One region of the Marinovum sp. E3 genome, then DNA from elsewhere that is predicted to be linked to it. Evidence: riboswitches for the same ligand, from Rfam matches in the RefSeq annotation. Region 1 holds a riboswitch; each other region holds the start of a gene.
What was found. Region 1 has a riboswitch for cobalamin ahead of AC0J5K_RS11790 (TonB-dependent receptor plug domain-containing protein). Riboswitches for the same ligand answer to the same signal wherever they lie in the genome.

Region 1 (3,208 bases):
CCAGCGGGTCGCGGTCGATCGCCACGACCTCATCAGCGCCGGCGTCAAGCAGGGCGCGGGTATAGCCCCCGGCGCCGAAGGTGCCGTCGATCCAAGTGCCCGCCACCGGCGAGACCGCCGCGATCAGCGGTCGGATCAGAACGGGGATATGCGGGGCCGCGGGGGGTGTGACAGCAGCGGCGGCCATGGCTCAGGCTCCCTCTGCCGGTCCATCGAGGAAGGACAGCGGGTCAAAATCCTCGGGCAGCTCGTCGAGCCACTCTTCGGTCTTGGCCAGCTCTTCCTTCTCGTAGGTGTCCGGGTGCCAGATTTGAAAGGTGTCACCGGCGGCGATGAAAAAGGCCTCTTTTTCCAGACCGATCTTGTCCCGCAGCTTGGCGGGCAGGACCAGGCGGCCGGTCTCGTCGACGTTGGTGGGATAGGATTGGCCGTGAAACAGCCGTTGCAGCATCTTGCGCTGCATCGACCCGCGCGGCATGGCATCGATCTTGGCGTCGACCTCGTCGATCGCCTCCATCGTGTAACATTCGAGGTAGTTGCGCCGGTGATCGCCATAGACAATTACGAGCTCGGGGTTTTCGCCGGATTTCCAATTCGGATCAGCAGCTTCCAGCACACGGCGAAACAGGGCCGGGATCGACACCCTGCCCTTTGTATCCACCTTGTGGCGGCTTTCGCCTCTGAACCTGCGGCTCACTGTCCTGCCGTCCTTTGCCCGCGCCCCCGCGAAACCCCCCATGTCTTGGATGTAAAAACGGCGGATTGATCTGCTGCCACTGATCAACCCGCCGCCTGTCCCGCTCTTGCGGGATGTCCAGCTGCGCGCGCCACCTGGGGGGATGTCTGCTCGCCCGCGCGCCGGATCTCTGTTTCACGATGAAAGGCGGATGCCTGTATGAAACCTGTTTTTGCTTTTGTTCGGAGTTGGTTGCGGGGTCGTTTGCTGCCCCTGTCTCCGTCCCTCATCGTGATATAAGGGATGCCATGGGAAATTATGGAAATCAACAGGCAAAATTGGGAAAGACCCACATCATATTGTCCACACCCCCTGTGGAAAACAACATCTTGGGGTAAAATTGATACTGTTTTTGGAATTTATAGCGGAAGCGGCTTTTTGCTCATACCATATATAGTAATTGAGGCGCTGTGGCTTTTTTCCCACGAAATCCCGGAATTTTCGGGGCAGCGCCGTGATTTACCCGTTTCCCCAAATTCTGCCGCGCCTGCTTTTGCGGATTTTGGCGATTCCGGCGCTGTGACTCACACACGAATCACGGAATCGAGAGCCAATTCTTGATTCTGTCGCCGCACCGGATTGGGCCGGTGCCATGAATTCCCATCCGTCCCACGATTTCCCGTATGTCCCATGGTTTCCCGGCGCGGTCCTGATTTCCCGCCGGGGCCGCGCCCGCCCGCCAGGGCCATTCAGGCCCTCTACGGCCATGGATTCCCAAAAAGGCGCCGGCGTGGCCGCCATGCCGCACCTGAAGCCGCGTGGCGGGGCGTGCGAATTGCCGTCTTGCCAGGCTGAGCCGGCACAATTAGACGAAGCCTGTCTTGGTTCGGGCCTCGCAAGGGGTTCGTGAAAAGGGAACGCGGTGCAAAGCCGCGACTGCCCCCGCAACTGTGAGCGGCGAGCACCTTCGGAAACTGCCACTGTGGCCGCCGGCCGCGGGAAGGCCCGGCGGATGCAACGACCCGCGAAGTCAGGAGACCTGCCAGGAGCTCACCCTATCCCGACGCGGGGCGCGTCACGGATAACGGCAACCCCGTCGCGGTGACTTCACTGAAACGGTGGGCGCTGTTCCCTCCGAAACGTCAATCGGCCCGACCGGCCTTCGAGGGATACAAAATGACCCGCTCCACCCTGATGACCAGCGCCGCGCTCTCCGCGCTCTGTGCCACCCCTGCTCTTGCCCAGGACGACGCCTATGATCTCGGCGTGCTGATCCTTTCGGCCGGGCTCGAGGCGGCACCCGCCGACGAGACCGGGGTTTCCGCCGCCGTGATCACCGAGGACGACCTGGAGGCCACCGGCGAGACCCGGGTGATCGATTTTCTCGCCCGCCAGCCCGGCGTGACGATCCGCGCCACCGGCCCGCTGGGCACCTCTGCCGGGGTCTCGATTCGCGGCGTCGGGCAGAACAACATCCAGGTGCGCGTCGATGGTATCGACGTATCCGATCCGAGCGGCACCCAGGTGGCCTTTGATTTCGGCGGGCTGATGACGTCGGACATCTCGCGCATCGAGATCCTGCGCGGCGCGCAATCGGCGCTTTATGGCTCCGAGGCGCTTGGCGGGGTGATCAACATCACCACCAAAACCGCCGACAAGGACGGGTTCGGCGTGCAGATCGCCTCGGAATACGGCAGCTACGAAACCCTGCGCAGCGCCGTGACCCTGACCACGGCCGGCGATGGCTACGACAGCGCGCTGACCTTTTCTCACGCCCGCTCGGACGGATTTTCCGCCGCCGACGAAAACGACGGCAATGACGAGGAAGACGGCTTTTCGGCCACCCGGCTGAGCTTTGCCGGCTCTTACGAACTGGGCTCGCCCGATCTGGTGATGCATCTGTCGTTCTTCGACGAGCGCTCGGACTATGAATATGACGAGGCCTCGGGCGGCGTGGTATCTGACGGCAGCCCCGACGAGCTGACGGTCAAGAAACAGAACGGCGCCCGCATCGGCTTTGATTTCGTCACCGGCGCGGTGGATCATTCGGTCTCGGCCGCCTGGTTCCGCATCGACCGCACGCTGACAGGCACCTCGGCCAGCTTTGGCGGCATCTCCGACGACCGCTTCGACTATACCGGCACCCGGATGGAATACCGCTACCAGGGCGGCGTCGATCTTGGCGCCACCGCGCGGCTGGCATTTGGCGCCGATCACACGATCGAGGAATTCGACACCGCCGTGGCGCTGGACCACACGATTTTCGGCCTCTTTGTCGACGGACAGAGCCAGGACACCACCGTCAACGGCACCTTTGCCGAACTGACCTGGGCACCGAACGATATGTGGAACCTCTCGGCCGCGCTGCGCCATGACGTACATTCCGAATTTGGCGGCCATACCACCGGCCGTCTCTCGGCCGTCTATCGCCCGATGGATGACCTGATCTTCCGCGCCAATGCCGCCACCGGCTTCCGCGCGCCTTCGGGCTACGAGCTTTACGACGGCTTTGCCGGCAACCCCGATCTCGAT
Region 2 (3,208 bases), 180 kb from region 1:
CGCCTCTCGCCGAAGAATCGCGAGAACAAAGGTCACCGAGGCCGCAAACAGCAGCAGCATCTCCCCCACGTCCCCCAGAAACTGTGCGCCTCCCAAAGCGCCGACGAGCACGTTCGCGACAAAGACTGCAAACAGAGTGATTGCTGAGATCAGAAACACGGGCAGGTCCTTTCCACGACTCGGGCAAGATAAATGTAAGCGCTTACAGTCGCTCAATGCAAGCGCTTACATGACAAGCCGCGTGTTTTCCTGTTATATGCTTGTCAGCGATGGTTTTTTTATAGTGCCGCAAAGGCCGGAATCGGGAAAACGGATGGTTAAAGTGCCGAATCGACGTCAGGACAGCCGCCAGGGGAGCGACACGCCGAAACTCGAGGATGTCGCCGCCCGCGCCGGCGTTTCGACGGCAACGGTCTCGCGCTGCCTGAACAATCCGGCGGTGGTATCGGACGCCACCCGCAAGAAGGTGCTCGATGCGGTGCGCGCCATGGGCTACGCGCCGAATTTCGGGGCCCAGGCCCTGGCCGCCCGGCGCACCAACACCTTTGGCGCCATCGTCCCGACGATGGAAAACGCCATTTTCGCCCGCGGACTTCAGGCCTTTCAGGAGGCATTGCGGCAACAGGGCATCACCCTTCTGGTGGCCTCTTCCTCCTACAGCCCCGAGCTCGAGGAACAGCAGATTCACAGCCTTGTCGCGCGCGGCGCCGATGCGCTGCTCCTGATCGGCCATGACCGGCCGCCAAAATGCTACAGCTTCCTGCAAAAGCGCCAGGTGCCCTATGTGATCGCCTGGGTCTACGACGGCGACGAAGGGCGGGTTTCGATCGGCTTCGACAATCGCAAGGCGATGAAATCCCTGGCCGACGCGGTTCTCGACCGGGGCCACCGCAGGCTGGCGCTGATCACCGCCGACCGCCGCAACAACGACCGCGCCCGGCAGCGGTCGCAGGGGCTGGTGGATGCGATGACGGCGCGCGGATTGGACCCGGAGACCCTGGCCGTCGTCGAGACGGCCTATTCCATCGCCAATGGTGCACAGGCGCTGGAGCAGCTCATGCACACCACCCCGCGCCCCACGGCCGTGATGTGCGGCAACGACGTGCTGGCGGCCGGCGCCCTGACCCAGGCCCGCAAGATGGGGCTCGACGTGCCCGGCGATCTGTCGATCACCGGCTTCGACGACATCGAGATCGCCGAGATCGTGACCCCGGCGCTGACCACCGTGCATGTGCCCCATCGCAACATGGGCAAGGGCGCGGCCAGTCTTCTGTTTGCGATGCGCGCCGGCGAAGACCCCGGCCCCAGCGTCGAGCTCGAGGCGACGGTTATCCTGCGCGACTCGCTGGGGCCGGCGCCCGACCGGGCCCCCTGACCTGCCGCACTCTCGGCGCTTGTCTCTGCGACCGGTCGATCTATAGTCGCGCCACCAGGTGCCCCGAGAGGGGAGAATCGGGAAGCCGGTGCAAGACCGGCGCGGGCCCGCCGCTGTGAGGGGGACCTGTCGGACATTTTGCCACCGGGCCCTGCGGCCCGGGAAGGCGTCCGCCGGGGAGGAACCCAAGCCAGAAGACCGGCCTGGTGACACCAGGTTCCGTGGCTGGACACCACGGGCCGCTGTCAGCCATGCGGAGGCCATACCATGCTGCACCCCCCCGCGCCCGCTCCGGCGCGCGTCTTCTCTTCTGCCGAACGCCGTGCGCTCTATGACGTCATCGCCGCGCGCCGCGATGTGCGCGACGAATTCCTGCCCGATCCGATCGCCCCGGACCGGCTGCGGCGGATACTCGAGGCCGGTCATGCCGCGCCGTCGGTCGGGCACATGCAACCCTGGAACTTCATCCTGATCCGCGACCCGGCGCAGAAACACCGCATCGCCAGCGCCTTTGCCGCCGCCAATGACGAGGCGGCGGAAATGTTTCCCGAAGAGCGGCAATCGACCTACCGGTCGCTGAAGCTCGAGGGCATCCGCAAGGCGCCGCTCAACATCGCGGTGACCTGCGACCGCACCCGGGGCGGCAAGGTGGTGCTCGGGCGCACCCACAATCGCGACATGGACCTCTATTCGACGGTCTGCGCGGTGCAGAACATGTGGCTTGCCGCCCGTGCCGAGGGCATCGGCATGGGCTGGGTCAGCATCTTTCGGCCCGACGATCTGCGCGCCATTCTCGGGCTGCCGGATCACGTCGAGATCGTCGCCTACCTCTGCCTCGGCCATGTCTCCGAGCTCTTCGACCGGCCCGAGCTGGCGGCGCGCGGCTGGCGGCAGACCCTGCCGCTCGACAGTCTGATCATGACCGACCGCTGGGAGCCGGCCGGCGCATGAGCGGCTCAGCCCGGCCAGAAGGTGGCCAGAACCGCCCAGCAGAACGCCTCGGCCAGAAGCTGCGTCGCGCCCAGAACGTCGCCGGTGATCCCGCCCAGCTTGCGCCGGGCCAGAACGCCGATGCCGGCGGCGATCACCGCGCAGGTCGCGACCAGCGCCGCCCCCTGCCAGCCCAGCGCCAGACCGGCCAGCAGCACCGCGGCGGCGGCGCTCAGCCGCGCCCGGCCGGAGCGCCCGGCCGCCATCCGGCCCAGGCCGTCGGAACGCGCGGCGGGCAGGGTCTCCTGCAAGCCGATCATGGCCACCCGGCTGAGCGCGCCGATGGCGAGGAACGGCGCCAGCCCGGCCGCCGCCCCGAGCGAAGCCAGCGCCGCCAGCCAGAGCGCGACGATCAGGATCAGCGCCAGGACACCGTAGCTGCCGACCCGGCTGTCGCGCATGATCTCGAGCGCATGGGCGCGGTCGCGCCCGCCGCCGATGCCGTCGGCGAAATCCGCCAGCCCGTCGAAATGCAGCGCGCCGGTGGCCAGCGCCAGCGCCGCCAGGGCGAGCACCGCCGCCACCGGGGCCGGAGCGCCCGACGCCAATGCGCCGGCATGCACCGCCCAGCCGATCAGCCCCAGCGCCAAACCGACCAGCGGAAAGGCCCAGCGCGCGTCGGCAAGGTTCGGCGCGGCGCCCTCGATCCGGCCGGCCGGCAGGCGCGAGAGCAGCATCAGCGCGACCCGGAACTCGCGCAGGGCAGCGTTCATCCGCCCGCGACCCCGGCCTCGGCAAAGGTCGCCATGCCGTTGTGGCATTCCAGCGCCGCGCGCAGCACGCTCAGCGCCACCGCCGCGCCGGAGCCCTCGCCCAACGCCATGTCGAGCGCCAGGATCGGCG
Region 3 (3,208 bases), 160 kb from region 1:
TCACTTATCCGCATCTGCTTCAGGGCTGGCACGACGCCGGGGCCGAGATCCTGCCGTTCTCGCCTTTGGCCGACGAACCGCCCGATCCGCAGGCCGATGTGGTCTGGTTGCCCGGCGGCTATCCCGAGCTGCACGCCGGCCGGCTCGCCGCCGCCGAAAACTTCCGCGCCGGGCTGCGCCGCCACGCCGAGCGCCGGCCGGTGCATGGCGAATGCGGCGGATACATGGCGCTGGGCGCGGCGCTGATCGACAAACAGGGCACAGCCCACCGGATGGCCGGGCTGCTGGGGCTGGTCACCAGCTACGAGACGCGCAAGTTCCACCTGGGTTATCGCCGCGCGACGCTGAAGGCGCCGATGCCGGGCCATGCCGCCGGCACCGCGCTGCGCGGCCACGAATTCCACTATTCCACCATCCTCGAGCAGCCCGACGCACCGCTGGCGGCGGTCACCGATGCCGACGGCACGCCGGTGCCGGAAACCGGATCCCTGCGCGGCCGGGTCTCGGGCAGCTTCTTTCACCTCATCTCGGCCGAGGAGACGGCATGACGCAGGACACCCACCAGGGCATCGTCAGCTTCGTCAGCTCCGGCCCCGGCGATCCCGAGCTGCTGACCGTCAAGGCGGTGGATCGGCTGGGACGCGCCGATGCGGTGTTGTATGACGATCTGTCCTCCGGCCCGATCCTCGAGCTGGCCCGCGACGGCGCCGATCTTGTCGGCGTCGGCAAACGCGCCGGGCGGCCCTCGCCGCGACAGGATCACGTCAGCCGGCTGCTGGTGGATTACGCCCGCACCGGCCAACGCGTGGTACGGCTGAAATCCGGCGACAGCGGTATCTTCGGCCGGCTCGAAGAGGAGATCACGGCGCTCAAGGCAGCCGGGCTCGGCTATGAGATCATCCCCGGCGTGCCTTCGGCCTGTGCCGCCGCCGCCGCCGCCGGCATACCGCTGACCCGCCGGCTCACCGCGCGGCGGGTGCAATTCGCCACCGGCCATGACATCAGCGGGACCCTGCCGGAAGACGCCAACCTTGCCGCCCTGGCCGATCCCACGGCGGTGACCGCGATCTTCATGGGCAAACGCACCTTTCCCGGCCTCGCCGCCAAGCTCATCGCCCAGGGCCTGCCGCCCGACACCCCGGCGCTGCTCGCGGAATCGGTCAGCCGCCCCGACCAGAAACTGACCCGGCACAGCGTCGCCAGCCTCGCCGAGGCGCTGGCCCGCGAAACCGGCGACAAGGCCGGGCTCATCTTTTTCGGTCCACTGGCAGAGGAGTAAGGCAGACAGATCACAGACGCCGGGGACAGCCCCGGACCACAAGGAAAGCATGGTGCGCCGCGCGAGTGGCCACAGGGAACCGGGTGCAACTCCCGGACTGCCCCCGCAACTGTAAGCGGAGAGTGCCGAGGAACGTCCCACTGGCCGCGAGGCCGGGAAGGGCCGAGGCGCGATGACCCGCAAGTCAGGAGACCTGCCATGTGCCCCCTTTTCCACGCCCGCACGGGCAATTTCCGCTGCCGGAGGGGCAGCATCACGAGAAAGGAACTGACATGCATATCGAACCCGGCGTCGTTGACGGCGCCAAGATGACCTTCGCCTACACCACCGCCGCAGGGGCGGCGACCTATACCGCCAAGCAGACCGTGGACGATCTGTCGCGCACCAACTCCGGCGCCTTTGCCTTGCGGACTCTGCTTGCCACCATCGGCGCTCTGCTGTTTTTCGAAGTGCTTCCGAATTTCCCGGTCGGCATCTCGGAAGTGCATTTCATCCTCGGCTCGACTCTCTTCCTGTTGCTCGGCACGGCGCCGGCGGCGCTGGGCCTGGCGATCGGGCTGCTGATCCAGGGGCTGTTCTTTGCCCCCACCGACATGCCGATGTATTTCGTCAATGTCACCACGCTGCTGGTGCCGCTCTTTGCCGCCTCGGCGCTGGCGCGCCGGATCATCCCGCGTGACACCGCCTATGTCGATCTGGCCTACAAGGACATGCTCAAGCTCTCGGCCGTCTACCAGGGCGGTGTGGTGACCTGGGTCGCCTTCTGGGCGTTCTATGGCCAGGGCGTCACCGCCGCGACCTTCCAGTCGGTCTGGACCTTCGGCGCCGCCTACATGCTGGTGCTGCTGATCGAGCCGCTGGCCGACCTGGCCGCGCTGGCCGGGGCCAAGGCGCTGCGCGACACCGGCGTCGCGCGCCTGCTTGCACCGCGGCTCTACCGCTCGGCGTAACGCCGCACGGCCGCTGAACCGGTCCGGGGCGCGCACGCGCCCCGGACTTCTGCGTGAAAGGACATTCCGATGATCAAGGACCTCTGGCTGATCGGCATCGGCACCGGCAGCCCCGCCCATGTGACGCTGGAAGGCATGCAGGCGCTGCGCGAGGCCGCGATCATCCTGCTGCCGCTCAAGGGCGATGACAAACAGGATCTGGCGGCGCTGCGCTACGCCATCCTCGAGGCGGCGGGCAGCGACGCCGAGATTCGCACCTTCACCTATCCCGAGCGCGACCCGGCGCTGCCCTATGGCGCACGCGTCAGCGCCTGGCATGACGAGATCGCCCGCCGCTGGATCGCGGCGCTCGGCCCCGAGACGCCGCCGGGCCCGGTGGCCCTGATGGTCTGGGGCGATCCGGCGCTTTATGACAGCACGCTCAGGATCGCGCGGCGGCTGACGCCCTGCCCGCGCCTGCGCGTTGTGCCGGGCATCACCGCCGTGCAGGCGCTCACCGCCGCGCATGCGATCCCGCTCAACACCGTCGATGGCCCGATCCGGGTTACCACCGGGCGACAGCTCCGCTCCCATGGCTTCCCGCAGGACGAAGAAACCCTGGTGGTGATGCTCGATGGCGCTTGCAGCTTCCGCGACCTCGATCCCGCCGGTCTGCATATCTGGTGGGGCGCCTACCTCGGCAGCGAGGCGCAGCTGTTGCGCGCCGGGCCGCTGGCCGACACCGCCGCCGATATCACCGCCACCCGGGCCGAGGCCCGCGCCCGCCATGGCTGGATCATGGACACCTATCTGCTGCGTCGGTCCCCTGCCTGAGACCGTCCCGCCGCGGCCGGCGCCGGCCCGGCCTCAGGCCGCGACCAATGTGAGATCGAAGGTCACCTTCAGGTAATCGCCGGGCACCCTGCCGGACAGGTCGAAGCCCGTCGCCGGGAAACTGCCCGCCGGCATAGGCTGATAGCGCATCACCAGATCCGCGCGC

Region 2: another riboswitch for cobalamin. It lies ahead of bluB (5,6-dimethylbenzimidazole synthase); the one in region 1 lies ahead of AC0J5K_RS11790 (TonB-dependent receptor plug domain-containing protein).
Region 3: another riboswitch for cobalamin. It lies ahead of AC0J5K_RS11090 (energy-coupling factor ABC transporter permease); the one in region 1 lies ahead of AC0J5K_RS11790 (TonB-dependent receptor plug domain-containing protein).

What each region holds. Positions count from the first base shown of each region.
Region 1 covers NZ_CM146908.1:2,419,243-2,422,450, forward strand. Annotated here, with positions in the region: gene rsmH (16S rRNA (cytosine(1402)-N(4))-methyltransferase RsmH) at 1-187, opposite strand, end outside; gene mraZ (division/cell wall cluster transcriptional repressor MraZ) at 191-697, opposite strand; cobalamin riboswitch at 1,542-1,737, shown strand; gene AC0J5K_RS11790 (TonB-dependent receptor plug domain-containing protein) at 1,853-3,208, shown strand, end outside.
Region 2 covers NZ_CM146908.1:2,241,752-2,244,959, forward strand. Annotated here, with positions in the region: gene AC0J5K_RS10965 (hypothetical protein) at 1-159, opposite strand, end outside; gene AC0J5K_RS10970 (LacI family DNA-binding transcriptional regulator) at 314-1,375, shown strand; cobalamin riboswitch at 1,415-1,596, shown strand; gene bluB (5,6-dimethylbenzimidazole synthase) at 1,643-2,326, shown strand; gene cobS (adenosylcobinamide-GDP ribazoletransferase) at 2,332-3,078, opposite strand; gene cobT (nicotinate-nucleotide--dimethylbenzimidazole phosphoribosyltransferase) at 3,075-3,208, opposite strand, start outside.
Region 3 covers NZ_CM146908.1:2,264,093-2,267,300, forward strand. Annotated here, with positions in the region: gene AC0J5K_RS11080 (cobyrinate a,c-diamide synthase) at 1-548, shown strand, start outside; gene cobA (uroporphyrinogen-III C-methyltransferase) at 545-1,279, shown strand; cobalamin riboswitch at 1,313-1,494, shown strand; gene AC0J5K_RS11090 (energy-coupling factor ABC transporter permease) at 1,552-2,229, shown strand; gene cobF (precorrin-6A synthase (deacetylating)) at 2,299-3,042, shown strand; gene AC0J5K_RS11100 (dioxygenase family protein) at 3,076-3,208, opposite strand, start outside.